DNA from 2 places in the Leptothrix mechoopdaensis genome. Region 2 is predicted to be linked to the other one. Evidence: riboswitches for the same ligand, from Rfam matches in the RefSeq annotation. Region 2 holds a riboswitch; the other holds the start of a gene.
What was found. A riboswitch is a leader RNA that binds a small molecule or an ion and turns the genes downstream of it on or off. The one in region 2 is predicted to bind glycine.
Positions count from the first base shown of each region.

Region 1: it holds a riboswitch for glycine, as region 2 does, so the genes downstream of both, ACWA7K_RS05395 (D-amino acid dehydrogenase) here and gcvT (glycine cleavage system aminomethyltransferase GcvT) in region 2, are expected to answer to the same signal.

Region 1 is NZ_CM132699.1:1,185,445-1,200,721, forward strand. Features, by position in the region: gene ACWA7K_RS05375 (AMP-binding protein) at 1-1,142, opposite strand, end outside; gene ACWA7K_RS05380 (flavin reductase family protein) at 1,248-1,829, opposite strand; gene ACWA7K_RS05385 (hypothetical protein) at 1,904-2,287, opposite strand; gene ACWA7K_RS05390 (ankyrin repeat domain-containing protein) at 2,284-3,903, opposite strand; glycine riboswitch at 4,201-4,306, shown strand; gene ACWA7K_RS05395 (D-amino acid dehydrogenase) at 4,354-5,679, shown strand; gene ACWA7K_RS05400 (LysR family transcriptional regulator) at 5,637-6,551, opposite strand; gene ACWA7K_RS05405 (ketopantoate reductase family protein) at 6,654-7,622, shown strand; gene ACWA7K_RS05410 (VOC family protein) at 7,619-8,008, shown strand; gene ACWA7K_RS05415 (MaoC family dehydratase) at 8,014-8,487, shown strand; gene ACWA7K_RS05420 (CaiB/BaiF CoA transferase family protein) at 8,484-9,800, shown strand; gene ACWA7K_RS05425 (glutathione S-transferase family protein) at 9,851-10,555, shown strand; gene ACWA7K_RS05430 (HD domain-containing phosphohydrolase) at 10,559-11,692, opposite strand; gene ACWA7K_RS05435 (response regulator) at 11,689-14,325, opposite strand; gene ACWA7K_RS05440 (hypothetical protein) at 14,351-15,256, opposite strand.
Region 2 is NZ_CM132699.1:2,716,203-2,731,479, reverse strand. Features, by position in the region: gene ACWA7K_RS11905 (response regulator) at 1-470, opposite strand, end outside; gene ACWA7K_RS11900 (aminotransferase class V-fold PLP-dependent enzyme) at 584-2,575, shown strand; gene ACWA7K_RS11895 (hypothetical protein) at 2,572-3,885, shown strand; gene ACWA7K_RS11890 (c-type cytochrome) at 3,909-4,289, shown strand; gene ilvD (dihydroxy-acid dehydratase) at 4,294-6,153, opposite strand; gene ypfH (esterase) at 6,291-7,046, opposite strand; gene ACWA7K_RS11875 (threonine aldolase family protein) at 7,140-8,201, opposite strand; gene ACWA7K_RS11870 (DUF2442 domain-containing protein) at 8,250-8,597, opposite strand; gene gcvP (aminomethyl-transferring glycine dehydrogenase) at 8,601-11,546, opposite strand; gene gcvH (glycine cleavage system protein GcvH) at 11,645-12,019, opposite strand; gene gcvT (glycine cleavage system aminomethyltransferase GcvT) at 12,100-13,236, opposite strand; glycine riboswitch at 13,299-13,425, opposite strand; glycine riboswitch at 13,436-13,577, opposite strand; gene ACWA7K_RS11850 (recombination-associated protein RdgC) at 13,632-14,666, opposite strand; gene ACWA7K_RS11845 (SGNH/GDSL hydrolase family protein) at 14,750-15,277, opposite strand, start outside.

The sequences.
Region 1 (15,277 bases), 1.5 Mb from region 2:
ACCACCGGCGAACTCTCGGTCAGGCCGTAGCCCTCCACCAGCGGCGCGCCGGTGACCTGCTCGAAACGCTCCACCACGGCGTGGTGCATGGCCGCACCGCCGCCACCCGCGGCCTTCAGGCTCTTCGGCGGGTAGGCGGTGAACCACTCCTCGCCGAGCAGCGCGTTGTAGAGCGTGTTGACGCCGGTCATCCAGGTGATGCCGTGGTTCTCGATCGCGCGCTGCAGGTTCTGCACCGGCCGCGGGCTGGGCACCAGCACGTTGCTGGCACCGGCATCGAACATGCACAGGAAGTTCACCGTGAAGGCGAAGATGTGATAGAGCGGCAGGGCGGTCAGCACCACCTCGGTTCCTTCTGACAGGTGGCTCTCGCACATCGAGCGCATCTGCGCCACGTTCCACAGCAGGTTGCCGTGCGTCAGCATCGCGCCCTTGGCCACGCCGGTGGTGCCGCCGGTGTACTGCAGCAGCGCGAGGCTGTCGTGGCCCAGGTCGCGCCAGTAGCCGTGCACCTCACCACCCGCAGCGGCACCCTGCGCCAGCGCGTCCGGCAGCGACGTGGCCTTCAGGCCATGCGCCGGCACCTGCCGGTTCCAGTACTTCATCACCGCATGCACGATCGGCCCGACCACCGGCGGGAAGAACTCGGGCACCCGGGTGATGACGACATGGGCGATGTCGGTCTGCGGCAGCGCCTCTTCGAGCTTGTCGGTGAACAGGTCGACGATGACGATCGCCTTGGCGCCGCTGTCCTTGAACTGGTGCGCCATCTCGCGCGCCGTGTAGAGCGGGTTGGTGTTCACCGCCACGCAGCCGGCCTTCAGCACGCCCAGCAGCACGACCGGGTAGGCGAGGGTGTTGGGCATCTGGATCGCCACACGGTCGCCGGCCGCCAGGCCCAGCACCGCCCGCAGGTAACGCGCGAACTGGTCGCTCCTGTGCTGGACCTCGCGGTAGGTCAGGGCGCCGTACATGCCGTTGGGCATGACCGTCGTGAAGGCCGTGCGGTCCGCGAAACGGCCGCAGGCCGCCTCGGCCATGGCGGGCAGGCTGGCGTGCCGGGGTGGCGGCAGTTCGGCCTGGATGTGGGGACCGTACTGGCCCACCCAGGGCCTCAGGTCGTAGGGGTTGATGGCGTCCATGGGTCTCCCTGCGGGCGTAAGGGCCGATCGAACAGACAACGCGCCCGGAGAGAGTCGGTCACGCCCGGCGGAGTTCCTTCGGTGGGTTTGGGGTAATCCCGAGCGTCAGGCGACCGGCTGGGCCCGCACCGTCCCCGCCGCACACGCGAACAGCCCGGCGCCCAGGTGGTGCAGCGTGTGCAGCGCCGCGTTGTCGTCGCGGATGGACCAGTGGCCCTGGCTGAAGATGCGTTCGTCGGCGGCGGCGGCGACGACTTCGGCGAAGCAGGTGTCGTAGGCGTCCTCGGTGTGGGGCTCGCGGATCAGGCGGCATTCGAGCCAGGCGGCGCAGCCGGACTCGATCATCGGCATGCCCAGGACGGGGCCCGGGCGGGCGTCGATGGCGTGGCGGGCGAACTTGTCGATGTCGCGGCCGCTGGTGCTGCCGACGGCATAGGTGAGGTCGGCCAGGCCGGCGCCGGGGATGCACAGGCCGAAGGCGCCGCTGGCCAGGATCAGCTGGCGGGTGTGGGTGTTCTTGTCGATGACGACGGCGATGCGCGGCGGCGTGAACTCCACCGGCATCGACCAGGCGGCGGCCATCACGTTGCGTTGCGTGCCGGCCGCGCTGGTCACCAGGACGGTCGGGCCGTGGTTGATCAGGCGGCTCGCGTGTTCAAGAGCGACGGGGCGGAAGTGTTCGTGCATCGGTGTTCGTTCGCGTTGGGGGCGTGGGCATGGTCGGGTGGTCCTCGGCGTTCATCGCCGGCTCGCGGCGGACGTCACTTCACCTTCAACGCCCGCTGCAGCTCGCGCCGGTAGTCGAGGATCTGCCGGGCCTTGGCGCCTTCGGCCATGTTGTGGTCGTCGCGCAGCGCGCTGCAGTAGGCCGAGAACATCATCTGTTCGAGGTAGAGCTTGTCTGCGCCCGGCATCCTGGACATCAGGTCGTGCGTCACCGACCGCACCTTCGTGCGCAGTTCGGCGCCGCGCACCGGGCCGATGCGGCCGACTTCGGCCTGCACGTCGACGTCCCAGTCCTTCTGGGTCTGGCGGGGCGGTTCGGGGCAGTCGAGCGCATGGGCGGGCAGCGTGGCCAGCATGACCAGCAGGGGCCCTGCAACCCGCATGAAGAGCCGGCGTGCGGCTGGAAGGCGTGTGTTCATCGGGCAGCGTTCTCCAGCAGTCGGATGATGGCGCGGCGGGCGTCGCCGTCGGTCAGCGCGCGGGCGTGGTCCAGGGGTGTCAGGCCGTCGCGATCGGGCAGGTCGGGGCGGGCGCCGCGTTGCAGCAGCAGGCGCACCGTGTCGGTGGCGTAGCGGCGTACGGCATAGGCCAGCACCGTGCGGCCGTCCTGGGTCCGGGCGTCGACCGGCGCGCCTGCGTCGATCAGCAAGGTGGCGTTGTCGTCGCGGTCGCGGACCGCCGCGAAGGCCAGCGGCGTGCGGCCGGCCGGCGTGTGTGCGGCGGGTCGTGCGCCTCGGTCCAGCAGGGCGCGCACGACGGGCGCCTGGGCGTTCTCGGCGGCGTGCATCAGCGGTGTCACGCCGTCGGCGTCGGGCGTGTCGACCGGCACGCCACGGTCCAGCAGCAGCAGCACCGGTGCCGGCGTGCGGGTGCCCTTGTCCAGCATCAGGTGCAGCGCGCTGCGGCCGCGCGCGTTGGTGGCGTCGGGGCGCGCACCGGCGTCCAGCAGCGGCGCGATGACGTCGTCGGCGTCCTGCATCGACGCCAGCAGCAGCGGCGTCATCAGGCCATCGCCGTAGCCGCTGCACGGGCAAACCTTGTTCGGGTCGGCGCCCAGGCGCAGCAGCGTCGCGACGACGCGGGGCTTGCCCCGGGTCACCGCCTGCATCAGCGGCGTCCAGCCGTCATCGTCGGCCTGGTCGATCGGCACGCCCTGGGCGGCCAGCACCTCCAGCGCCCGCAGCGATTCGGCGTCTTCCCCGTTGCGCACGGCCACGCGCAGCACGGCCTGCGGCCCGAGCCGTACCGGGTCGGCGCCACGTTCGCGCATCAGCTGGGCAGCCTCCGTCTGCGCATAGGACGCGGCCAGCACCCAGGCGGCGTCGATCTCCTCCTTGGCGGGCCGGCGGGCCAGCAGACGCTTGACACGCGCCAGGTCGCCACGGGCGCCCAGCTGCGCCAGGGCACCGCCGGCCGGTGCCGCACCGGCATCGATCAGGGCATCGACCACGGCCCATTGCTCATGGAACACCGCCGCCTGCAAGGGGCGCCAGGTGTCGGGGTTGCGGACCTCCAGGTCCATGCCGGCGGCGATGAACAGGCGCACCACCTTCAGGTCACCGTCCCGGATGGCCCGGTGGAACGCCGCGCCCGTGTAGGGCACCGGCAGCCGTGCGAGTTCGGCGCGTGCCTTGTCGCGCGGATCGACGGCGGCCGGCACGGCGCCGTCGCCCAGCGCCTTCTGCATCTCCCGCCGATAGGCCAGCACCCGAGCTTCGCGCTCGCCCTCGGTCAGTGCCGCGTTGTCGCGCACGGCGCTGCAATAGGCGGCAAACAGCATCTGCTCCAGATAGACCCGGTCGGCGCGCGGCAGGCGCCCCATCAGGTCGGTCGTCAGCTGGCGCGCCCGCGCCTCCAGTTCCGGCCCCTTCGCATCGCCCAGCAAGCGCACGCCGACCCGCACCTCGACCTCCGCATCACGCGAGGCCTGCTTCGGCATCTCCGGACACTGCAAGGCCTGCGCGGCCCAGGGCAGCGCGCAGGCCCAGGTGACGGCCAGGCACTTCGCGGCGACCCGGGTGGAGCATGTCGACATGGCGCGAAGCATAGAAACAAGGCCCGAGCCGGGCAATGGCCCGGCGCACGTCGTGGCGTGCGATGGCGTCCTGAAGATTGATGCATTGGCCTCATGCTCAACCATCATCCAATGCATTGGACGCCAGAACCGGTCCACCCTACATTCCGCCCGTGCGGTGTCGCCAACACCCCGCATCGGCCGGAAAGGCCGGTCGCAACGGGTGAAGGCGGCAACGCCCTGCAGGAGAGTGCCGGACCTGTCCGGCCACCGAAGGCGCAAACTCCCATGAACGCTCAGGTCCCGTACTGCACACCACCAACGCCGTCTGGAGAGCCGTCACCGACGTGACGCACCGAAGGAGCAAGGCCCCGGGCGATGCCGGGGGCTGAATCTCTCAGGTATCGAGGACAGGGGGAGCGGCACACCGTCCGGCCAGGCGCCGGGCGCATCTGTCCTGTGGGGTGCTCCATGAAAGTCATCGTCCTCGGCGCCGGCCTGCTCGGCGTGACCTCGGCCTATTTCCTGCGCCAGCAAGGCCACGACGTCACCGTCATCGACCGCCAGGCCACGGCGGCGGCCGAGACCAGCTTCGCCAATGGCGGGCAGATCTCCGTCAGCCATGCCGAACCCTGGGCCAACCCGAGTGCGCCGCTGAAGGTGCTGAAGTGGCTGGGCCAGGAAGACGCGCCGCTGCTGTTTCGCATCCGTGCCGACATGCGGCAATGGCTGTGGGGCCTGCAGTTCCTGCGCGAATGCACGCCGGCCCGCACGCGCCACAACATCGAGCAGATCGTGCGTCTGGGCACCTACAGCCGCGACACGCTGCAGGCACTGCGGCGCGACACCGGCATCCGCTATGACCAGCGCACGCAGGGCATCCTGCACTTCTACACGAGCCAGAAGGAGTTCGACGGCGCCGAGGCACCGGCCGCGCAGATGCGTGACCTGGGCTGCGACCGGCGCGTGATCTCGGCCGACGAGGCCGTGCGGCTCGAACCAGCGCTGCGCCACATCCGGCCGCAGCTCGCCGGTGCGACCTACACCGCCGAGGACGAGTCGGGCGACGCGAACCAGTTCGCCCGCGAGCTCGTCGCGCGCTGCATCGCCGACGGCGTGACCTTCCTGATGAGCCACACGGTGACGGCGCTGCGCGAGGTCGGCGGCCGCATCGACCATGTCGAGGCGACCGATGCCGACGGCCGCTTCCAGCGCGTGCGCGGCGACGCCTACGTGCTGGCGATGGGCAGCCTGAGCCCGCTGATGGCCGCGCCGCTGGGCATCCGCCTGCCGATCTACCCGGCCAAGGGCTACTCGGTGACGATGCCGGTCAAGGACGCCTCGATGGCCCACCAGGTCTCGCTGACCGACGACGAATACAAGCTGGTGTTCTCGCGCCTGGGCGACCGCCTGCGCATCGCCGGCACGGCCGAGCTCAACGGCTATGACCGCGACCTGAACCGGGTGCGCTGCGAGGCCATCGTGCGCCGCACCGAGGAGCTGTTCCCCGGCGCGGGCGATGCCGAGCAGGCCCAGTTCTGGACCGGTCTGCGGCCGGCCACGCCGTCGAACGTGCCGATCATCGGCCGCTCGAAGATCGACAACCTGTTCCTCAACACCGGCCACGGCACGCTGGGCTGGACCCATTCCTGCGGGTCGGGCAAGAGCATCGCGCGCATCGTCAGCGGGCTGGCGCCGGAGATCGACTTCGCGTTCACCGGCCTGCCGGCATCGACGTCGGGCAAGGGCGCGGGTCAGGCGCTGAACAGCGCCCGCATGACGCCGCGCAGCCACTGATTGCCGGCGTCCTGGTGGTAACGCGCGTGCCAGTGCTGGCGGACCTGGAAGGTCTCGACCGGCACCGGGCAGGCAAACACGCTCAGGCCGCCGAGTGCGGCCAGCGTCTCGCCGATCTGGCGCGGCAGCGTCACCAGCAGGTCGGTGGCCGAGATGATGGGCGCCAGGCCCAGAAAGCTCGGCAGCTCCAGCTGCACCGTCCGCTCCACGCCTGAGCGCGCCAGTGCCGCATCGAGCAGGTGCGCGCCGGTGCCGGCGGCGATCGTCACGTGCGGCACCGCCTGGTAGAGGTCGAGGTTGAGCCGGCGGCGCCGCGCCAGGCGCGGGTGGGTGGGGCTGGCCAGGCAGACCCAGTCCTGCTGGAACAGCGTCTGCTGGTAGATGCCGGTCTCCAGCCAGGGCGCGTAGCCGACGGCCAGGTCGGCCTCGCCGGAGGCCAGCGCCTGCGCGGTCTGGCCGTCCATGCGGGCGGCGGCCAGCTGCACGCCGGGCGCCTCGGCCCGCACCCGGGCCAGCAGCGGCGGCAACAGCGTGATGTGGCTGGCGTCGGTCATGCAGATGCGGAAACGGCGCTGCGCCGTGGCGGGGTCGAAGGCCTCGTCGAGCGAGGCCAGCCGCCGCAGCGACTCAAGGATGGTGCGCGTCGGGCCGATCAGCGCTTCCGCGCGCGGCGTCGGCAACATGCCCGCCGGCGTGCGCACGAACAGCGGGTCGCCCAGCTGCTCGCGCAGCCGTGCCAGCCAGATGCTGACGGTGGGCTGGCTCTGGCCGAGCTGCTCGGCCGAGCGGGTCACGCTGCGGGTCTGGTAGAGCACGTCGAACAGGCGCAGCAGCTTCGGGTCGGGCAGGTCGTCGAGGCTTGCGGTGCGCATGTCGACATTGTGATCCGCAATGTCGACATTGCCGCCATTGCATCGACAACATGGGGCGATGTCCCTAAGGTGTGGGCTCCCCATCGCTCCCGGAGCCCACACGTGAACATCTGCATCGTCGGCGCGGGCGCGCTCGGCTGCACCATCGGCGCGGCCTTGTCCGAGGTGGGATCGCGCGTCTGGCTGATCAACCGCTCGCCGGCCCAGGTCGAGGCGATGAACGCGCGCGGCCTGCAGCTCGTCACGCCGGAGGGCGAACGCAGCGTGCCGGTGCAGGCGGCGACAAGCTGCGCCGGCCTGCCGCAGGCCGACCTTGTCATCGTGCTGGTCAAGTCCTTCGACACCGAGGCCGCCATCCTCGGCGCCGCGCCGGTGATCGGGCCGGACACCGCCGTGCTGTCGCTGCAGAACGGCCTGGGCCACGAGGACATCCTCGCCGCCACCGTCGGCCGCGAACGTGTGCTGGCGGGCAAGACCTACCTGGGCGGCGTGATGCTGGCGCCGGGCCGGATCATCTCGGGCACGGTCGGCAAGCAGACCCACATCGGCGAACTCGACGGCGCGATCACGCCGCGCGTGTCGGCCATCGCGGCCGAGTTCAACCGGGCGGGCCTGTCCACCACCGTCAGCGACAACATCCTCGGCACGATGTGGGACAAGCTGCTGGTCAACGTCGCGACCAGTGCGCTGAGCGGCATCACGCGGCTCGCCTATGGCGATCTCTACGAGGTGCCCGAGGTCCGCGAGACCGCGCTCGCCGCCGTCGCCGAGGCCCTGGCCGTGGCCCGCGCGGCCGGCGTGCGACTGAGCTTCAGCGAGCCCGAGCAGGCCTGGAACCGCGCCGCCGAAGGGCTGCCGCGCGCCTTCAAGGCCAGCATGTTGCAGAGCCTCGAAAAGGGTTCCGTGACGGAGGTCGACTTCATCCACGGCGCCGTCGTGCGCGCGGGCCGCCAGCACGGCATCCCGACCCCCGTCAACGCGACGCTGGTGGCCTGCATCAAGGGCATCGAACGGGCCCTCGTGGTCAACACGAACGCCAGGAACACCGATCAACACGGAGAAAAGTCATGAGCGCCCGCACCTACCTCGAACACGTCGCCATTTGGGTGCGCGACATCCACTGGCACATCCGCTTCTTCCAGGAGGTCTGCGGCATGCCGATGCGCGAGGTCCAGGGCACCCTGGAGAACCCCGTCCAGTACTGGACGCTCGGCGGCCTGCAGTTCATCGCCAGGCCCGACTTCGCCGGCCCGGAAGGGCGGCTCGGCCACCTCGGCGTCATGTGCGAGGACCTCGAGGCGACGCTGGCCGCCGCGCAGGCATTCGGCGTGACCGAGATGCCGCAAGGCCGCAACTGGCTGCGCCTGCCCGATGGCCTGGCCGTCGAGTTCATGCAGGCGAAGCCGGCGTCTTGCGTGGCTGCCGCGCTGGCCATCAACCCGCGTGCCGAGAAGTGATGGCCATGAGTTCCCACACGTTGAGCCCCGAGAAGTACTGGGACGACGCCCGTGACGGCGACCGCTGCACCAGCCCGTCCTACGTCGTCACGAAGGAACGCATCCTGGCCTATGCAGACCTGACCGGCGACCACACCCCCGTGCATGTCGACGAGGCCTATGCGAACGCCAGCCACTTCGGCGGCATCGTCGCGCACGGCCTGTTCGGCCTGTCGATTGCCGACGGCCTGAAGACCCGCAGCGACTACCGCTTCCTGCCCGGCATGTCGCTGGGCTGGACCTGGGACTTCCTGCTGCCGATCCGGGTCGACGACGAGCTGCACGTGCGCTTCTCGATCACCGGCCTGCGGGCCTCGAAGAGCAAGCCCGGCTGGGGCATCGTCATCCTGCCGTCCGAGCTGGTCAACCAGCACGGGCAGGTGGTGCAGAAGGGCGAACACCGGCTGATGGTGCCGCGCCGTCCCCAGGAGGCAGCATGAGTTCATACGCTGACGACAGCAACGGGCCGAGCGCCGGGCCGCCCCAAGCCGGCCCGCATCCCCTCGGGGGATCGACCGGCGTACCCGCCGGGCGAGGGGCACCACCTCTCGCCGGCATCCGCGTCATCGACTACTCGCACTTCCTGGCGGGGCCGTATGTCGGGCGCTGCCTGGCGGCGCTTGGCGCCGAGGTCATCAAGGTCGAGCGGCCCGGCAGTGGAGACGCCGGCCGCCAGCATGCGCATGTGCTGGACGAGCACACCAGCGGCTACTTCCTGCAGCTCAACATGGGCAAGCAGGGTGTCAGCGTCAACATGAAGGACCCGCGTGGCAAGGCCTTCATGCAGACGCTGTGCGACAGCGCCGACGTGTTCATCGAGAACTACCGGCCCGGCGCGCTCGACAAGCTGGGCCTGGGCTGGGCCGAGCTGTCGGCGCGCAACCCGCGCCTGGTCTATTGCTCGATCTCGGCCTATGGCCACACCGGACCGGACGCCCACCGCGCCGGCTTCGGCCTGATCGCCGAGGCCAAGAGCGGGATCATGCAGATGGTCGGCACGCCCGGCGAGGCACCGCCGCTGCTGCGCATCTCGCTGGGCGACATGTACACGGGCATCCACGCGGTGGCCGCGATCAACGCGGCATTGCTGGGCCGCGAGCGTTCCGGCCTGGGCCAGCACATCGACATGGCGCTCTACGACACGCTGGTGTCGATGCACGAGTACGCGGTGCAGTGCTGCACGCTGTCCGGCGGCACCGTGTTGCCCGAGCAGACCGGCCACGACATGCCGACGTCGACGCTCTACGGCGTGTTCCGCGCGAAGGACGGCGACCTCGTCATCGCCGCGCAGGTCGACGACGCCTGGAAGCGCTTCGCCACGCTGGTCGAGGCCCACGGCGGCCCCGCCGGCTTTGGCGCCGATGCGCGCTTCCACACGCTCGCCGGGCGCAACACGAACCGGCTGGAGATCCTGGCCGCCGTGCGCGCCTTCGTCGCTGCCCGGCCGGTGGCTGAGGTGCTGGCCTTGCTCGATGGCATCGACGTGCCGAGCGCCAAGGTCCAGCGCATCGACGAGGTGCTGGCCGACCCGCAGATCCTGGCCCGCGGCATGGTGGTCGAGCAGCAGCACCCGCGCCACGGCACGCTGCGCCTGCCCAACCTGCCGTTCCGCTTCTCGGGCTGCGACACGACGATCACGCAGGTCGCGCCGGACCTGGGCGAACACAACGCCGAGGTGGCGCGCTCGCTCGGCTACAGCGCCGCCGAGATCGCCGCGCTGCAGGCCGACGGCGTGTTCTTCAGCCCGGGCTGAGGAACGGCGCCAGAATCGTCTCGCGACCTTGTCCCTTGCCGGAGCCGCCGATGACCCCGTTGACGCTGCACTACCACCCGCTGTCGTCCTATTGCCAGAAGGTGCTCGTCGCGATCGACGTGCTGGGGGTGGCGGTCGAGCACAGGCTGCTGAACCTGGGCGATCCGGACGAGCGGGCGGCGCATCTGGCGCGCTGGCCGACCGGCAAGATGCCGTTGCTGATGGACGGCGATCGGCCGGTGCCGGAATCGAGCATCGCGATCGAGTACCTGCAGCGGCACCACGCGACATCGGGCGCCCGGCTGATCCCCGATGACGTCGATGCGGCGCTCGACGTGCGGCTGTGGGACCGCCTGTTCGACCTGCAGGTGATGACGCCGATGCAGGCGCTGACGGGCGATCTGCTGCGGCCCGAGGCCGAGCGTGACGCGCGTGGCGTGGCGCAGGCGCGGGCGACGCTGGCAACGGCCTACGCCTTCATCGACCGCCATCTGCAGGGCCGGACCTGGGTCAGCGGCCCGTCCTTCAGCCTGGCCGACTGCGCCGCCGCGCCGGCGCTGTTCTATGCCGTGACCTACGTGCCGTTCGAGCCGGGGCAGGTCCATCTGGCCGCCTACTTCGAGCGCCTGATCGCCCATCCGGCGGTGGCCCGTGTGCTGGAACAGGCGCGGCCGTGGTTGCGGTACTACCCCGGCCGGGCCGGGCTGGCGGCGCGTTTCCTCGATCCGGCCGAGGTGGCGGGCGGCGCGCGTTGACGCTCAGTCGGCCCGGAGTTCCGGCGGGTCATCGTCCTGGTCGGCGAACGCGGTCGCGATCTGGCGGAAGACCTCGTTCAGGCGCATGAAGACGTCGACCACGGCCGGGTCGAAGTGGCTGCCGCGCCCCTGCAGGACCAGCGCGGTCGCGGCCTCGTGGCTCATCGGGGCCTTGTAGACGCGCCGGCTGATCAGCGCGTCGTAGACGTCGGCGACGGCCATCAGGCGGGCCGACAGCGGGATGTCCTCGCCGGCCAGGCCTTGCGGGTAGCCTGAGCCGTCCCACTTCTCCTGGTGCGACAGCGCGATCTCCTTGGCGTAGCGCAGGAAGGGCGCGGACTTGCCGAGCCGCCGTTCGGCGCTGCACAGCGCGTCGTGGCCCAGCGTGGTGTGGGTCTTCATGATCTCGAACTCGGCCGGCGTCAGCTTGCCGGGCTTGAGCAGGATCGCGTCGGGGATGCCGACCTTGCCGATGTCGTGCAGCGGCGCGGACTTGTAGAGCAGCTCGATCGTGTCGTGGTCGAGCACATGCGCGTGGCGCGGGTCCTGGGCCAGCACCTCGGCCAGCGCGCGCACATAACGCTGGGTGCGCAGGATGTGGTTGCCGGTCTCGTTGTCGCGCGCCTCGGCCAGGGCGGCCAGCAGGTTGATCGTGACGTCCTGGGTGTCGAGGATCTCGCCGATGCGGCGCTGCACCTCGCTTTCCAGGTTGCTGGAATGGGCCCGCAGCGTGTCGGCAGAGGCCTTGAGCTGGAGATGGGTGCGCACGCGGGCGCGCAGCAGCGCCGGCACGATCGGCTTGGCGATGTAGTCGACGGCACCGAGCTCCAGGCCGCGGGCCTCGTCATCGATGTCGTCCAGCGCGGTCAGGAAGATCACCGGCACCTCGCGCAGTGCCGCGTCGGTCTTCAGGCGCCGGCAGATCTCGTAGCCGTCCAGTTCGGGCATCAGGATGTCGAGCAGGATCAGGTCGGGCGGCTCGGCCCGGGCGATCTCCAGCGCCCGCGCGCCGGACGGCGCGACGCGGATCCGGTGGCTGCCGCGCAGCAGGTCGCCGATCAGGGCCAGGACCGGCGGGCTGTCGTCGACCACCAGCACGGTGGGCAGTTCGGCACGTCTCATCGGGTTCGGGCTCATGCCGGGGGTCCGTTCGGTTGGAAGGTCATGGCGGCGCCTTGACCCGCCATCAGGGCCAGCGCGGCGGGGAAGTCGCAGCGTTGCAGTTCATCGAGCAGCCGGCCGATCCGCGCCGGATGGAGCCGCTCCAGCGAACGACGATGCCGTTGCGCCAGCTTCAGCGCCCGCGGGTCGTCATCGGCCAGCAGCCGGCGCAGCAGGCCGTCGACGCGGCGGTCGCGCCAGCGGTGTTCGTCGGCCTGACCGGTGTCGGGCCTCGACGGCATCGGCGTCTCGGCCGGCAGGCGCTGCGCCAGCATCGTCACCAGCGTCTGCAGACTGGTGGCCAGGCAGGCCAGGTCGTCGGCGTCGACGCGCCCTTGCCGTGCAGTCTTTTCGACCTGCCGGGCGGCAGCTTGAAGACTTTCGGCGCCGATCTGTCCGGCGATGCCGCGCAGCGTGTGGGCGATGCGCCCGGCCAGCACCCGGTCGCCGGCCTGCAGCGCGTCGGCCAGGCGCCGGTCGGTGTCGTGGTGGGCGGCCACGAAGGCGCGCAGCAGGTCGGCAAAGACGGCCGGCCGGCCCAGGGTCCGGCGCAGGCCGGCGGTCACGTCCAGCCCGGTCAGCTCGCGCAGCCAGTCGGGCGGGATGGCCGATGGCGAAGGGGCTTGCGCCTTCATCGGCCAGGACGGCGCCAGGAATCGCGCCAGCACGGTGTGGAGCCGCTCGGGCTCGACCGGCTTGGCCAGGAAGTCGTCCATGCCGGCGGCGGCGCAGCGGGCCCGGTCCTCGGGCTGGGAGTTGGCGGTCATCGCGACGATCGGCAGGCGGTCGTGGGCCGGATCGGCGCGCAGCCGGCGCGTGACCTCCAGGCCGTCCATGCCGGGCATCTGCATGTCCATCAGCACGAGGTCGTGGCGGTGCTGGCCGGCCAGCACCAGCGCGGTCGGGCCGTCACCGGCGACATCGACCGTGACGCCGGTCTCGGCCAGCAGGCCGACGGCCACGCGCTGGTTCAGCAGGTTGTCCTCGACCAGCAGGATGCGCTGGCCGCGCAGGTCGATCGGGGCCGCCTCCGGCCGGGGCACATGCGCGGGCCCGTGCAGCCGCGCCTGGGGCAGCGCCAGTTCGATCTCGACCCAGAAGGTCGAACCCTCGCCGGGCCGGCTCGTGACGCCCGCGTCGCCGCCCATCAGCCTGGCCAGCTCGCGCGTGATCGCCAGTCCCAGCCCGCTGCCGACGTGCCGTGGCCCGGTTGACGTGCTGGCCTGTTCGAAGGCGGTGAACAGCCGCGCCAGGGTCTCGTCGTCGATGCCGACGCCGGTGTCGGTGACGGCCAGCCGCAGGCGCGCTTCGGTGGGGTCGGCGCGAACGCAGCCGACCTGCACCGTCACGCTGCCGCGCTCGGTGAACTTGAGCGCGTTGCCGACGTAGTTGATGATCATCTGCGCGATCCGCGTCGGGTCGCCCATCAGCAGCGGAGGAACATCGGGGTCGATGACGATGTGCAGCGCCAGGCCCAGGCTGGCGGCGCGCTCGCGGAACATCGACGCGATGTTGTCGAGCACGGCGGCCATCGCGAACGGTGTCGAGGCCAGCGTCATGCGGCCGGCCGAGATGCGCGCATCGTCCAGCACGTCGTTGACCAGCCCGAGCAGGTGGTGGCCGGCCTGCTCGATGCCGCGCAGGTGCTCGCGCCGGCTGGCCTCGTCGGTGCTGCGGCTGGCCAGGTGGCTCATGCCGATCACGACGTTCATCGGCGTGCGGATCTCGTGGCTCATGCGGGCCAGGAACTCGCCCTTGGCGCGTGTCGCCGCCTCGGCCTGCGACAGCGCCACTCGCAGGTCGGCATCCATGCGCTGCAGCGTCGACTGCATCCGCGCCAGTCCGCCCAGGATGCTCTGCGGCTCGGTCGCGATGGTCGCGGGCACGCGCGCGCCCAGCTCGCCCGAGGCGATCCGGCCGATGGCCTGCCGGACCTCGTCGACGTTGCCGCCAACGGCCCGTTCCAGCTGCGCGATGAAGGCGTTGAACTCGCGGTTGATGGCGGCGAACTCGACGCTGCCGTCCTCGGGCAGGCGGGTCGACAGGTCGGCCTGTTCGCTGCCGACCTGCACCAGCGCGTCGCGCACGGCATCGAGCGGTCGCAGGATGAAGCGGCGGATGCCCAGGCTCAGCGTGACGATCAGGAACAGGTCCAGCAGCAGCATCAGCAGCAGCTGGCGCACCAGCTCGCGCCGTAGCTCGGCACGGATGGCCGCGTCGCTGACGGTCACCCGCAGCTCGCCGACGGCGTAGCGGCTGCCGTCGCGGACGATCGCCAGCGGCAGCTTGCGGATCTGGCCGGGCGCATCGGCACGGGCCGGCCCCGGTGCCTCGATCACGCGGGTGTTCTCGTCGGCCACCTCGATGCCGACCAGCCCGGCGATGTTGATCTCGGCGTCGACCAGCGTGCGCATCAAGGGGCGGTCGATGGCCCAGAGCGCCTCCGGCAGCGTGCGCACGAGCCGCTGTTCGAGTGCGCCGATCTTCTGGTCCAGGTCGGCGAGGCGTCGCTCGCCGGTCTGCTTCAGGTCGACCGCCGCGAACAGCGCGAGCACGGACGACACGACCACGACGATCAGCGCGATCAGGCGATGGTGGATGGTGTTCATGCCGGCCGGTTCGGCGGGGTCCGCCTCAACGTGGCGTCGCCCGCTGGCAGGTCGCCGCGCGCGGGCCGGTCTGCACCCAGGGTGGCGGGTAGTCGCCCAGCGCGCGCGTCTCGATCGGGGTGTCCCATTGCGCGGTGAACTCGACCGTCTTGCGCTGTCCGGTCAGGAGTCGCGAGAAGGCATCCCGGGTGGAGGCGTGCGAGCGCAGGAAGCGTTCGAACTCGCCGCTGCAATAGAGCCGGTGCAGGCCCAGCGCCAGGGTGTCGCGCATCGCGCTGTTGTGCGGGCCGACATAGAAGAACAGGTCGTTGGGGACGTGGAACAGGAAGCGCCGCTCGATGAAGTAGACGTCGCGATCGAGCCGCTCGTGCTCGCCGAGGATCTCGAACGCCGAACGTGGCATGGCGTCGAAGCGGCCGGCCGCGAGCATCGTGAACAGCGGCCCGTAGTCGGCCTTCTCGACCGCGTAGCCGTTGCGCTCCCAGACGGTGGTGTCGGCCCAGACGCTGCCGCTGCCGATGCGCAGCGTGCGCAGCTCGGCCAGGTCGACGATGGCATCGGCGCGGCGCAGGCCGTCCTCGTTGACCAGCAGCACGCGGTAGCCGCCGCCGCCGAGGTAGATCGGCACCGGCACGGGCACGAGAGCGGCGGACGCGTCGCCGCCGGAGGACGTCGTCATGAGGTCGCAGCGTTTGCCTTCGGCCACCTCGCGGATCATCCGTCGCTCGCTCAACGGGACACCCGGCAGCGAGCAGTCGCTCAACACCGGCTCACGCCCGGCCGCGCGGATCGCCAGCGTCAGCAGCTCGCGCCGGTAGGCGATCAGCGGGTTGTCGATCAGGCCGTTCTCGACGATCCGGACCGTGAGAGGCGGACGTGACGCTGTCGCAGGGGTCGTCGACTGTGCGCCGGCGAACCGAGGGGTCGTCAACCCGATGCAGGCAAGCAGGGT
Region 2 (15,277 bases):
CGTCGGCCCTCCAGCAGGGCCGCCACCGCCGCGTGGACCACCTCCGGACGCGATGACTTCGGGATGAAGCCGTCGGCGCCCCGGCTCAGGGCCTCGTCAATGATCGGCGGGCTGATCTCTCCTGACAGCATCGCGACCCGCGCGGCCGGATGGGCCTGGCGGATCTGCTGCAGGCCCGCCAGGCCACTCAGGCCCGGCAGCCGGATGTCCAGCAGCACGAGTTCGATCGACGACTCCAGCCGCAGCAGCGACACCGCCTCGTCGATCGAGCCGGCTTCGAGCACCTGCAGGTTGAGGGCGGGATGGCGCTCGAGCAGCAGCTTCAGGCCGGCGCGGAACAGCCCGTGGTCATCGACCAGCAGGACGAGGCGCCGGGCGAGGGTGACGGGCAGGTTGATTGGCATGGTGTGCAGGCGCGAGGAGGGCAGGAAGGCCTTGACGGTCGATCCGGCCGAGTCTCGAAGCGGCACCGAGGTGAGTCGATAGCACGTTTGGACTATCGCGATCACCCGTCTCCCGGCTAGTCCAAACGGCTTATGGACCGGCTCGGACGGCCTCAGAACAATGGGCCGAAGGAGAAGTCATGACCCACACACTGAATCCGCGTTACGGCCAGTCCATCTTCGGACTGGGCGTCGACGGCAAGCCGCTGCGAGCGGGTGTCTTCAATGAACACGAGGTCCGCGCCGCAGCGGGCGTGACGATGGTGCTGGCGGCCTACGCGTTCGTCAGCGCCTTCGTCGTCAGGGCCTACGGGCCCATGCAGGTGATCAGCGCCGGACTCTTCATCGAGTTCCTGGTCCGCGTGTGGTTCGGCTTCCAGCACAGCCCCGTGCGCCAGGTCGCCCGCTGGCTGATGCGGCGCAAGCCACCGGAATGGGCGTCCGCGACGCCCAAGCGCTTTGCCTGGACGCTGGGCCTCGCGATGGCCTCCGCCATGGTGCTCGTCACGCAGGCCGGCGTGCGGGGCGCCGTGCCGATGACGATCTGCCTGATCTGCCTGGTGCTGATGTGGCTGGAGGCCGTGCTGGGCCTGTGCATCGGCTGCGAGCTGCATGGCCTGCTGGTGCGTCGTGGCTGGACGCGCAAGGATCCCGCCTACGAGATCTGCGCCCACGGCGCGTGCGAGTGGCCGGCGCGGCCCGGGACATCCGAGGCGCCCGAGACGTCCGAGACGCTCGTCGACGCGCCGCTGGTGGTCGGCCAGCACCGTCAGGTGCCGGTCCTGGACGGGACTTTCCGGCGCGCCGTGAACCTCGACAACGCGGCCAGCACGCCCGTGCTGCTGGAGGTCATGGCGACGGTCCGTCGCTTCATGGACTGGTATTCGTCGGTGCACCGCGGTGCCGGCCACAAGAGCCAGGTGGCGTCGCTGGCCTATGAGGATGCCCGCCAGGTGGTGCTCGATTTCGTCGGTGCCGACCCCCATGCGCATGTCGCGATCTTCGTCAAGAACACGACCGAGGCCATCAACAAGCTGGCCGCCCGGCTCGATCTCGGCTTCGACGACATCGTGCTCGTCTCGCAGCTGGAGCACCACAGCAACGACCTGCCGTGGCGTGCCCGCGCGCAGGTCCTTCGCATCCGTGCGGATGAACACGGCGGGCTGGACGAGTCGCATCTGCAGGCGCTGCTGGACGCGCACGCCGGGCGGGTCCGGCTGGTCGCGATCACCGGCGGATCGAACGTCACCGGCCACCTGCCCGACATCCACCGCATCGCGGCCCGGGCCCACGCGGCCGGCGCACGCATCCTGGTCGACGGCGCCCAGCTGGCCCCGCACCGTGCGATCGACATGCGGCCGCTGTCGGATCCGGCGCACCTCGACTACCTCGCCATCTCCGGACACAAGATGTATGCGCCCTTCGGCACCGGCGTGCTGATCGGCCGTCGGGACACCTTCGAGCGCGGTGCGCCGGATCAATGTGGTGGCGGCACGGTGCTGTTCGTCTCGCCGGACGAGGTGGCCTGGGCGGCCGCACCGGATCGCGACGAGGCCGGCACGCCCAACGTGGTGGGCGCCGTGGCGCTGGCGGCGGCCCTTCAGACCCTGTCACGTCACGGGATGGATCGGCTGGCCCGTCACGAGGCGGCCTTGACGGCCCACGCGCTGACCCGGATGGCGGCACTGCCGAACGTGCGCGTCTACGGTCAGGCCGACCCGGCCTCGGCGGCCGGTCGACTGGGTGTCATCGCCTTCAACGTCGATCAGGTGCCGCACGGCCTGGTCGCCGCGATCCTGTCGACCGAGTTCGCGATTGCCGTGCGGCACGGCTGCTTCTGCGCGCATCCCTACCTGCTGGAGCTGCTCAGGCTCGATGCCGCCGCTGCCCGCAAGGTTCGCACGGAGCTGCTGCAGGGCGATCACCGCCAGGTGCCCGGCATGGTGCGCATCAGCTTCGGCCTGTACAACACGCTGGCCGACGTGGATGCCTTCGCCGATGCGCTGGCGGTGATCGCGCGTGGCGGTCAGACGGGCCGATATGTCCAGGACCCGGCGACCGGTGAATACAGGGCGTGCGACCACCAGCCCGACCTGCGCGCCAGCTTCCGCCTCGATCAGGTCGACGCATGAGGCGCCGCAACGCACTGGCAGCGCGGGTCGAGACGCTGGCAACGGCCCTGGCCGGCGGCATGGTCATGTCCATGCTGCTGGCGCTGACGGCCCCGATGGCCGCCGCCACGCCGCTGTTCGCCCGCCAGACCGGCCAGCCCTGCGCGGCCTGCCACACCTCGCCACCGGAACTCACGCCCTTCGGCCGGCAATTCATGCTCGGCGGCTACACGATGACCGGTGGCACGCCGGGCGTGCCCCTGTCGGGCTACCTGGAATTGGGCGCCACCCACATCGCCCGTGACCGGGCTGACCTGGGGCCGCACCTCGGCCGCAACGACAACGTGCTGCTGCAGCGCGCCAAGCTCATCAGCGGCGGTGCCTTGACGGCGCACGTGGGGGCCTACGCCGAGCTGGTCTACAGCCCGCAGGCCGAGCGTCTGCGGCTGGGCAACGTCGACGTGCGCGCGGCCGACAGCACGGCGCTGGGCGGGCATGACCTGGTGTACGGCATCGCCGTGAACAACAACCCCGGTTTCCACGACCCGTGGAACGCGTCGCCAGCCCGGTCCTGGCCTTACGCCCGCACGACGGCCGGGCCGGTGCCGAAACATCAGCCGCTGCTCGAAGGGCCGCTGGTCCAGCGCGCCGCCGGTGCGAGCGTCTACGGCTTCGTCGACGATGCCTGGTATGCGGAACTCGGGGCCTATGGCGGCATCCCCCGGCCGACGCAGGACCTGCTGGGCATCGAGCCGGACCTGCAGCGCCGCATCGTCGGCACGGCGGCCCTGGGGCGGGTGGCGCGCGAGATGCGCCTGCCCTCCGGGTCCTGGAGCGTCGGCGGCAGCGCCCTGTCGACGCGGCTGGACTCGCCCGGTGGCTCGGAAGCTGGCGGTGCACGCGTGCGGGTGCTGGGGCTCGATCTGCTGTGGCACGAGGCGCACGGCCCGCACGAGGGCACCTTGCGGCTGTCGGGACAGCGCGAGGACTGGCACGTCGACACGCAGGCGGATTCGACGATCCGGTTCGACAGCCTCAAGGCGTCGGCGACCTGGCTGCACGGCAAGGACAAGGCCGTGACACTGGGCCACTTCCGCCGCACCGGCCCGGCCGCCCCCGGGTTCTGGACCACCGCCAGCGGCCGGCCCGACACGGCCGGCGTGCAGCTCGACGCCTACGTCATCAACCCGTTCTTCCCGCCACCGCCGTGGCACGCGGGCATGCGCACGCGGGTCGGTGCCACGCTCACGCACCACACCGTCTTCGATGGCGAGGCCGGCCAGGCTGCCGACCACGACACGCTGTTCGTCTACTTCCTCTGGGCCCTGTGATGCACCACGCGACTCATGGCCTGATGTCCCTCGTGCGGGGCTGCACCGCGCTGGCGCTGGCAGGCGCGCCCGCTTTCGTGTCGGCTGCCGCCCCCGAACCTTCACAGGACGGGGCCAGGGCGTTTCACAGCGCCTGCGGCCCGTGCCATTCGTCCAACGCCGGCCACCGCATCGGGCCGGCGCTGCTGGGCGTGGTCGGCCGTCTCTCGGGCACTGCGCCGGGCTACGACTACTCGGAGGCCATGAAGCAGGCCGCCGTGCGCTGGGACGAGGACACGCTCGGGCGATTCCTGCTGGCCCCGGTGTCGCTGGTGCCCGGGACGCGCATGAGCTTTCCCGGGCTGAAGGACGAGGCCCGCCGCCGGGCCATCGTCGACTACCTCGCCGGCCTGCGGGCCGAGTGAGGCCTCAGTCCCCCAGCAGCGACAGGTCGCGCACGGCGCCCTTGTCGGCGCTGGTGGCCAGCAGGGCGTAGGCCTTCAGGGCGGCCGAGACCTTGCGCGGACGCGGCTGCGCGGGCTTCCAGCCCAGGGCGTCCTGCTCGGCGCGGCGACGGGCGAGTTCCTCGTCGCTCAGCAGCACGTCGATGGAGCGGTTCGGGATGTCGATGCGGATCCGGTCGCCGTTGCGCACCAGGCCGATCGCGCCACCAGCCGCCGCTTCGGGCGAGCAGTGGCCGATCGACAGGCCCGAGGTGCCGCCCGAGAAGCGGCCGTCGGTCAGCAGCGCGCAGGCCTTGCCCAGGCCCTTGGACTTGATGTAGCTGGTCGGGTAGAGCATCTCCTGCATGCCGGGGCCGCCCTTGGGGCCCTCGTAGCGCACGACCACCACGTCGCCGGCCTTGACCTGGTCGTTCAGCACGTGCTCGACGGCCTCGTCCTGGCTTTCGACCACATGGGCCGGGCCCTCGAACACCAGCAGGCTGTCGTCGACGCCGGCGGTCTTGACGACGCAGCCGTCCAGCGCGATGTTGCCGCGCAGCACGGCCAGGCCGCCTTCCTTCGAGAAGGCGTGTTCATAGGAGCGGATGCAGCCTTCGGCGCGGTCGGTGTCCAGGCTCGGCCAGCGGGTCGACTGGCTGAAGGCGACCTGCGTCGGGATGCCGGCCGGGCCGGCCTTGTAGAAGGTCTGGACCTCTTCGGACGGGTTGCGGGCGATGTCCCAGGCGTCCAGCGCGTCCTTCATCGTCGGCGCGTGCACGGTGGGCACGTCGGTGTGCAGCTTGCCGGCGCGGTCCAGCTCGCCCAGGATCGCCATGATCCCGCCGGCGCGGTGCACGTCCTCGATGTGGTACTTGTTCGTGTTGGGGGCGACCTTGCACAGCTGCGGGACGTCGCGCGACAGGCGGTCGATGTCGGCCATGTCGAAGGCGATGCCGGCTTCCTGCGCGGCGGCCAGGATGTGCAGGATGGTGTTGGTCGAGCCGCCCATCGCGATGTCCAGCGTCATCGCGTTCTCGAAGGCCTTCTTGCCGATCGAGCGCGGCAGGATGCTGGCGTCGTCCTGCTCGTAGTAGCGCTTGCAGAGGTCGACAGCCAGGCGGCCGGCGCGCTTGAACAGCGCCTCGCGGTCCGAGTGGGTGGCCAGCACGGTGCCATTGCCCGGCAGCGACAGGCCGAGCGCCTCGGTCAGGCAGTTCATCGAGTTGGCGGTGAACATGCCCGAGCAGGAGCCGCAGGTCGGGCAGGCCGAACGCTCGACCTCGGCCAGGTCGGCGTCGCTGACCTTGCTGTCGGCGGCCATGACCATCGCGTCGATCAGGTCGAGCTTCTTGATCTGGACCGTCTGCGTGCCCGGCACCGCCAGGCGCACCTTGCCGGCTTCCATCGGGCCGCCGGAGACGAACACGACGGGGATGTTCAGGCGCATCGCGGCCATCAGCATCCCGGGGGTGATCTTGTCGCAGTTGGAGATGCACACCAGCGCGTCGGCGCAGTGGGCGTTGACCATGTACTCGACCGAGTCGGCAATGATGTCGCGGCTGGGCAGCGAATACAGCATGCCGTCGTGACCCATCGCGATGCCGTCGTCGACGGCGATGGTGTTGAACTCCTTGGCGACGCCGCCGACCGACTCGATCTCGCGCGCCACCAGCTGGCCCAGGTCCTTCAGGTGGACGTGGCCCGGCACGAACTGGGTGAAGCTGTTGGCGATCGCGATGATCGGCTTGCTGAAGTCGTCGTCCTTCATGCCGGTGGCGCGCCACAGCGAGCGCGCGCCCGCCATGTTGCGGCCGGCGGTGGAGGTCTTGGAGCGGTAGGCGGGCATCGGGTTTACCTTTGGTCGGGGGCTGGGTTGGGTCTGGCTGGAGACGGTGCGGCGCGCATTCTCGCCAAGGCGAGGGGCCGCGATCTACAGGAAGACCGCATTCTCAGCCGGGGAAGGCCGGGGCCCGGCCCAGTCGCTCATTGCAGCGTGTCGCCACCGGCCGGCGAGGCCGCCGCCGCGACGCCACCGAGCGCCGCTTGCCAGGTCCGCATCGGGATGTGATGCGTCAGGCGGTGCAGCGCGCAGTCCAGCAGCGCGGCGTTCAGCTCGTGGCCGACGCCCTCGGCGATGTCGATCGTGGCGTCGCTGCCTTCGAGCTGCGCCAGGTGCTGCATCGCGTCCTTGGCATGCCGCACGGGGATCACCGGGTCGGCGCTGCCGTGGAAGAAGTGCAGCGTGGTCAGCTTGGGCGCCTGTTCCGGCAGCGTCGCATAGCGGCCGCTGAAGGCCAGCACGCGGCCGGCCAGGCCGTCGTGGGCGGCAATCGCTTCGAGCGACAGGATCGTGCCTTGCGAGAAGCCGACCAGCGCGGTCGCCGCCTCGCCGACGCCCAGGCGCGCCTGATGCGCGCGGATGTCGGCCACCAGACGCGGCAGCACGGCGGCGACGCGGGCCGGACGTTCGGCCTCGACGTTGCCGCGGATCGAGAACCACTGCCGCGCCGAGCCGTCGTGCGGCATGCCGTCGAACCGGTCGTAGCCCTGCAGCGACAGCACGGCGGCCTGCGGGAAATGGGCTTGCAGCACCCGCGCCAGGGGCAGCAGGTTGGCGGCATTGGCGCCGACGCCGTGCAGCAGCAGCATCAGCTGGCGCGGGGCGCCGTCGGCGGGCAGCAGCTCGATGTTGGCGGCGTGCGGGTCGGGGTTCGAGGCGGTGTTCGGGACGTTCGTCATGGCGTTCTTCAACGGTTCGGGACGGCGCCGATTCTGAGCCCCGTCATGACCCGCACCGTTGCCCCGGCTTGAATGCTGCGTTTGTCGGCCGGCTCAGGCCGGAGCGGCAGCCGCCACGGCGGCGGCGATGTCGGCCGCGAATGCGTCGACCGATTCCGGCGTGGTGTCCCAGGCGCACATGAAGCGGCAGCCGCCGCCGGCGATGAACTCGTAGAAGCGCCAGCCCTTGGCCCGCAGCGCCGTGGCCGCCGCCGCCGGCAGGCGCGCGAACACCGCGTTGGCCTGCGGCTCGTGCAGCACCTGCACACCCGGCAGGTGCCGGATCGCCGCATGCAGCCGCTGCGCCATCGCGTTGGCCTGGCGGGCGTTGGACAGCCAGGTGTCGTTCTCCAGCAGACCCAGCCACGGCGCCGAGATGTAGCGCATCTTCGAGGCCAGCTGGCCGGCCTGCTTGACGCGCCAGGCGAAGTCCTGGCTCAGGTCGCGGTCGAAGAACACCACCGCCTCGCCGACCGGCAGGCCGTTCTTGGTGCCACCGAAACACAGCACGTCCACACCGGCCCGCCAGGTGATGTCGCTCGGGTGGCAACCCAGCGTCGCGACCGCGTTGGCGAAGCGCGCGCCGTCCATGTGGACCTTCAGGTGCCGGCGCTTGGCGATGGCGGCGATGGCGCGCACCTCCTCGACCGAATACACGGTGCCCAGCTCGGTCGCCTGGGTCAGGCTGACGACCTTGGGCTTCGGGTAGTGGATGTCGTGGCGCCGGGTCACCAGCGCCTCGACGGCGTCCGGCGTCAGCTTGCCCAGCCGCCCGGCGGCGCTGTCGGCATCGGCCACCAGCAGCTTGGAACCGTTGGAGAAGAACTCCGGCCCGCCGCACTCGTCGGTCTCGATGTGCGCCACCGACGTGCAGATCACCGAGTGGTAGCTCTGGCACAGCGAGGCCAGCGCCAGCGAGTTGGCCGCCGTGCCGTTGAAGACGAAGTAGATGTCGCAGTCGGTCTGGAACAGCTCGCGCAGCGCCTCCGACACCCGCTGCGTCCAGCCGTCCTCCCCATAGGCCGGCTCATGCCCGCTGGCCCCGGCATCCTGGAACCACCGCGCCGCGTTCGGGCACATCCCGGCGTAGTTGTCGCTGGCGAACTGCTGGGTCATGCGAGAGCCTTCTTCTTCACCGACGTTGTATGAGGCGGCACGGGAGCTTCACGACAGCGTTGCCGAAGCGTCCGACGACACCAATCCCGCGACCAGCGTCTCGGGTGCGATGTCCTGACCGTTCGGCCAGGTCACCGCACCGAGCTGGATGCCGACGCGGCGGAAGTAGACGGGATCCCGCAGCTCCCGGAACACGCCGTGGTCCAGGTAGGGCGTCAGGTCGAACAAACCTTGGCGGCCATCCGCCAGTTCGACGTGGATCCGGTGGTTCGCCAGTGGCTTGACGGTCTTCACATCCCAATGCATGGACACCTCACAGGGGGTCGATCTTGTAGGGCAGTTCACCGCTGGCAGCGAGTTGCCAGTCGGCGAGCAGTTCATCGAGATGACCGGCATCGCTCAACTCTCCGCTGCAGACGCGTACTCCGCCACCGGCACGCAGCTGCAGAACAGGTTGCGGTCGCCGTGCACGTTGTCGACGCGGCCGACCGGGCACCAGTACTTGGACTGGCGCAGGCTGGCGACCGGGTAGGCGGCGATGTCGCGGCTGTAGGGGTGCGGCCAGTCTTCGGCCAGCAGGCTGGCCGCCGTGTGCGGGGCGTGCTTGAGCGGGTTGTCCTCGCGCGGCCAGAGGCCACGTTCGACCTGTCGGATCTCCTCGCGGATGGCGATCATGGCGTCGCAGAAGCGGTCCAGCTCGGCGCGCGGTTCGCTCTCGGTGGGCTCGACCATCAGCGTGCCGGCGACCGGGAAGCTGAGCGTCGGGGCGTGGAACCCGTAGTCGATCAGGCGCTTGGCGACGTCCTCGGCGGTGACGCCGGAGCTGTCCTTCAGCGGGCGCAGGTCGAGGATGCACTCGTGCGCCACGCCGCCGCCCTTGACGCCGTCGATGCCGCCGCTGAAGTGGATGTCGTAGTGGTCGGCCAGCCGCGCGGCCACATAGTTGGCGCTCAGGATGGCCGTCTCGGTGGCGGCCTGCAGGCCGGCCGCGCCCATCATGCGCACGTACATCCAGCTGATCGGCAGCACCGCCGCGTTGCCCAGCGGTGCGGCGCTGATGGCGCCGATGGCCTGTGCCGTCGTCTCCAGCCCGCCGCTGCGATGCGCCGGCAGGAAGGGCACCAGGTCGTCGACCACGCAGACCGGCCCGACGCCGGGGCCGCCGCCGCCGTGCGGGATGCAAAAGGTCTTGTGCAGGTTCAGGTGGCTCACGTCGCCGCCGAACTGGCCCGGTGCGGCCACGCCGACCAGCGCGTTCATGTTGGCGCCGTCGACGTAGACCCGGCCGCCGTGTTCATGCACCAGCGCGCAGATCTCGCCGACGTGGGTGTCGAACACGCCGTAGGTCGACGGGTAGGTGATCATGATCGCGGCCAGCCGCTCGCGGTGCTGCTGGCACTTGGCGCGCAGGTCGGCCAGGTCGATGTTGCCCTCGGCATCGCACTTGGTCACCACCACCTGCATGCCGGCCATCTGGGCCGAAGCGGGGTTGGTGCCGTGGGCCGATTCGGGGATCAGGCAGATGTCGCGATGGGCCTCGCCGCGGCTGGCGTGCCAGGCCTGGATCACCAGAAGGCCGGCGTATTCGCCCTGCGACCCGGCATTGGGCTGCAGGCTGATGCCGGCATAGCCGGTGGCCTGCGACAGCCAGGCGCAGAGCTGCTCGTTCAACTGCGCGTAGCCGGCCAGCTGGTCGGCCGGCGCATAGGGGTGGACCTGGGCGAACTCGGGCCAGGTGATCGGGATCATCTCGGCCGTCGCGTTGAGCTTCATCGTGCAGGAGCCCAGCGGGATCATGCTGCGGTCGAGCGCCAGGTCCTTGTCCGACAGGCTGCGGATGTAGCGCAGCATCTCGGTCTCGCTGTGATGCGTGTTGAAGACCGGGTGCGTCAGGAAGGCGCTGGTGCGGCGCAGCGCGGCGGGGATGCGCAGGGCGATGCCGTCGCGCTCGATCGCCTCGACGCTGGGCAGCGTCTGGCCCGGCGCGGCGAACACGCCCCACAGCAGCGCGAGGTCGTCACGCGTGGTGGTCTCGTCCAGCGCGATGCAGAGGTGGTCGCCCCAGTAGGTGCGCAGGTTGGCCCCGGCGGCGACGGCCTTGGCGGCGAACTCGGCCGTGCGTGCACCGGTGTGCAGGCACAGCGTGTCGAAGGCGCTGGGGTGGCTCAGCGTGTGACCCAGCTGTTCCAGGCCGCGTGCCAGCACGGCGGCGTAGGCGGCCACGCGGGTGGCGATGCGCGTCAGGCCGGCAGGGCCGTGGTAGACCGCGTACATGCTGGCCACGACGGCCGGCAGGACCTGGGCGGTGCAGATGTTGGAGGTCGCCTTCTCGCGCCGGATGTGCTGCTCGCGCGTCTGCAGCGCCAGCCGGTAGGCCGGCGCGCCGTGGCTGTCGATGCTGACGCCGACCAGGCGGCCCGGCATCGAGCGCTTGAAGTCGTCGCGGCAGGCCATGAAGGCGGCGTGCGGACCGCCCGCGCCCATCGGCATGCCCAGGCGCTGCGTGCTGCCCACGACGATGTCGGCGCCCCATTCGCCCGGCGGCACCAGCAGCGTCAGCGCCAGGATGTCGGCCGCGACGATGAAGGCGGCCGAGCGGGCGTGGACCTGCTCGACATCGGCGCGCAGGTCGTCAATGCGACCGCTGGTGCTGGGGTACTGGGCCAGCACGGCGAAGTAGTCGTCGGCGGCGAGCGCGGCATCCCATTCGGCGGCCGAGTTGGCCAGCTTGACGACCAGGCCGAGCGGCCGGGCGCGGGTCTGGATCACCTCGATCGTCTGCGGGTGGCAGTCACCGGCGACGACGATGGCGTTGCCCTTGGCCTTGGCGCTGCGGCGCGCCAGCGTCATGGCCTCGGCGGCGGCGGTGGCCTCGTCGAGCATCGACGCGTTGGCGATCGCCATGCCGGTCAGGTCGCAGACCAGGGTCTGGAAGTTGACCAGCGCCTCCAGCCGGCCCTGGCTGATCTCCGCCTGATAGGGCGTGTAGGCGGTGTACCAGGCCGGGTTCTCGAGGATGTTGCGCAGGATGACGCCGGGCGTGTGGGTGCCGTGGTAACCCTGGCCGATGAAGCTGCGCAGCACGCGGTTGCGGCCGGCCAGCGCCTTCAGCTCGGCCAGCGCGGCAGCTTCGGTCGCGGCGGGCGGCAGGTCCATCGCGGCGGCGCGGCGGATGCTGGCGGGCACGATGGCGTCGATCAGGGCGGCCCGGCTGGCGCTGCCGATGACCGACAGCATGTGCTGCTCGTCGGTGGCATCGGGGCCGATGTGGCGGGCGGTGAATTCGGTGGGGTTCTCGAGCGCGGTCAGGCTGACCGGTGCGGCGTGGGGATGCTGGGCGGGCATGGTGGCGGCGATGAAAGGAGGTGCGGCCGGACCGCGCCGCAAGGGCGGGGCGGTCCGGGTCGGCGTCAGGCGCGTGAGAGCGTCATGACGCGGGCGCGTCAGAGCGTCTTGAGCAGCGCGTCGTAGCCGGTCTGGTCGAGCAGGTCGGCGAGTTCGGCCGGGTTGCTCAGCTTGACCTTGAAGAACCAGCCCGAGGCCAGCGGATCGCTGTTGGCCAGCGACGGGTCGTCGCGCAGCGCCTCGTTGACGGCGACGATCTCGCCGCTGACCGGCGCGTACAGGTCGGCGGCGGCCTTGACCGATTCGACGACCCCGGCGACCTCGCCCTTGGCGAAGGTGGCGCCCACGGCGGGCAGGTCGACGAAGACCACGTCACCGAGCGCGTCCTGCGCGTGCACGGTGATGCCGACCACGGCCGCGCTGGCGTCGGCGGCATCGATCCATTCATGGTCGGAAGTGAACTGGAGAGGCATGTAGGGCTCCTGGAAACAGATGGCGAGGATGTCTGGAGGGTGAGGCGAACGGGCCGAGCGACGGCCCGCCCGGGCGTCGCTCAACCCCGGAAGTATCGGTGCGGCGCGAACGGCAGCGGGGTCACCTTCATCGGCAGGCGCTTGCCGCGGACTTCGGCGTAGAGCGTGTTGCCAGGTGCCGCGTGGTTGGTGGCGACGTAGGCCATCGCGATCGGCTGGTTGACGGTCGGTCCGGTGGTGCCGCTGGTGACCGTGCCGAGCTTGTGGCCGTGGGCATCATGCAGCGTGGCGCCTTCACGCACGGGGGCACGTTCCAGGCCGACCAGGCCGACGCGCTTGTGCGTCGCGCCCTGCGTCAGCTGGCCCTCGATGACCGAGGCGCCGGGGTAGCCACCGGCACGCGCGCCACCGGGGCGGCGCACCTTCTGGATCGCCCAGGTGAGGCCGGCCTCGATCGGCGAGGTGGCGGCGTGGATGTCGTGGCCGTAGAGGCACAGGCCGGCCTCCAGCCGCAGCGTGTCGCGGGCGCCCAGGCCGGCCGGCGCGACCTCCGGCTGGGCCAGCAGCGTGCGGGCCAGCGCGATGGCGTGGCTGGCTGGCACCGAGATCTCGAAGCCGTCCTCGCCGGTGTAGCCCGAGCGGGTCACGTAGCAGTCGGCCCCGGCCAGCGCGTAGTGGCCGCCGGTCATGAAGGTCAGCGAGGCGACGCCCGCGTTGATGCGCGCCAGCGCGTCGACCGCCTTCGGACCCTGCAGCGCCAGCAGCGCGCGTTCGGGCATCGGGATGACCTGGCAGCGGTGGCCGATGTGCGTGATCAGGTGGCGCGTGTCGGCGTCCTTGCAGCCGGCGTTGACGACCAGGAACAGGTCGTCGGCGCGGCGCGTGATCATCAGGTCATCGAGCAGCCCGCCCGACGGATTGGTGAAGAAGCCGTAGCGCTGGCGGCCGACGCCCAGGTCGACGACGTCGACCGGCACGAGGCTCTCGAGCGCGCGGGCGGCGTCATCGCCGACCAGCCGCAGCTGGCCCATGTGCGAGACATCGAACAGCGCGGCCGACTCGCGGCACTGGCGGTGCTCGGCCAGGATGCCGGCGGGGTAGTTGACCGGCATCGCGTAGCCGGCGAAGGGGACCATGCGGGCCCCGAGTTCGAGGTGCAGGTCGTGCAGCGGGGTCTGCAGCAGGGCAGAGGCAGAAGAGGGCGTGTCAGCGGACATCTGAGGCTCCGAGGGCGTTGGATGGGGCGCCATCCGGACCCGCCGACCTGTCGGTCGCCGGGTGTGCCCTCGCTGTCCGCTTTACCTGAGAGATTGACGGCTCGGTGGTTGGGCCACCACGCCGCTTGCCCCTTCGGTGGACCGCCTGCCGGCCGTGGGCCGTGGCGGTCTCTCTCCAGTGAGGTGACGTCTGTTGCGCAGACGTGTGCCAGTCCTTTTGCCTGAGCGTTCGAGGCCGGCTTGCTCGGCCGGTCTCTGCGCCTTCGGCGGCTGCCTCAACCTGCGGAAGGGCCCGTGTTGATCGGACCTGCAGGCCAGCGGCTCTCTCCTGGCGGCGGCCAGTGTAGCCGACGCCTTCCGGGCTTGTCAGGCCCGGACCCGACCTCGGCGCGGGTTCATTCCCAGGGCGGCGGCTCGTTGCCGGCGGGTGTGGTGACCGCGCGTGGTGCGGTCGTCGCGACCGGCTCGGTCGGCACGAGCATGCCCGGCTGCTGCTCGCCGCCGAGGGCATCGAGCAGGTCGGGGATCAGCTGGATCAGCTCGCCGGTGGCAATCGCCGCATCGGCGTCGAAGGCCTCGTCGGCATCGCGGTGGTTGCCCGGCGGCTGGCCTTCGTAGACGCCGTCGAGGAACTCGATCTTCTTGAGCACCATCTGGTCGGTCAGCACGAAGGACACGCGGCCGTTCCAGGTCAGCGCCAGGCGGGTCGGGCGCTTGCCCTGCTCGATGTGGCTGCGCACCTCGTCGGTGTCGAGCGGGTGACGGGCGTAGCGCACGACCGCCTTGGACTCGTCGGGCGCCTTCAGCTCGCAGTCGCGGTCGACCGTGAAGACGGCCGGCGGCTCGATCGCGGCTTCCGGCAGTTCGGTCTCGCCGGGCCGCGCCGCGCCCGCCAGCAGCCAGCCGGCCATCACGGTCGACGGCGACAGCGCCGTGTGGATCGGCTCGATCGAGAAGCCCGCCAGGCCCTTGGTCAACAGCGTGATGACCTCGTCGGCGCGGGCCGTGCTGGCCGCGTCGATCATCAGCAGGCCCTGCTCGGGGGCGATCCAGACCGGCAGGCCGAGCTGCTTGGTGAACGCCTGCGGCAGCAGTTCGAGCTGGGCCTGGTCCTTCATGTCCTTGCGCTGCTTCTTGCCGGGCTTGCGGCCGGTGTCGGCCTCGATGCGCTCGGCCATCTCGTCGATGCGGCGCTTGACGACCGAACCCGGCAGCACCTTCTGCTCGACCATCAGCCGCAGCAGCCAATGGCCGCCGATCGATTCGACCAGCGTGCCGTGGGCGCGACCGCGCGGGGCCACCCAGCCGGCCGAGATCGGCTGCGTCGCGCCACACGGGATGAAGGTGGCCGCGTCGGCGGCGGCTTCCAGTGCGGTGAAGTCGGGTTGCCAGGTCTCGGCCAGGCGGTAGATCAGCAGGTTCTTGAACATCGTCGGGAAGGAAAGGCCGCTGCGTCCGTTGGGCGCAGCGGCCGGAGTGGAAGGAAGCGTCGGAATGAAGGAGGTCGACGCGCTCAGCGCAGTGCCGGCAGCCCGCGCAGCACCGGCTCGATGCCGGCGGCGAAGGCGGCGTGCGCGTCGGCGTCGAAGTGGATGCCGTCGACCGGACTGACCGACCACAGCGCCGCGCCGTCGACGTAGGTGCAGCCGTGCGCATGGGCCACATCGGCCACATGGCCGGCCAGCCGGCGCGACTTCTCGGCCCCGCCAGCGAACAGCTCGCCCAGGCCGCCAACCTCCAGGATCGGCGTGGGCGAGACCAGCACGATGGCCGGTGCCTGGCGGTCAGGCCCACTGGCACTGCCCTGGATCATGCGCACCAGCTGCGCCATGCCCTGCGCGATCTCGAACGGCGACAGCCGGAACCGCGCCTTCAGGTCGTTGGTGCCCAGCATCAGCAGCACCGCGTCGATCGGCCGGTGCGAGGCCAGGCAGGGCCGCAGGTAGCTCGCGCCCGACATCGACACGGTGATGCCCTCGATCGGGTCTTCCAGCACGGTGGTCCGCCCGGGCAGGCCTTCCTCGATCACGCGCACCGTCGG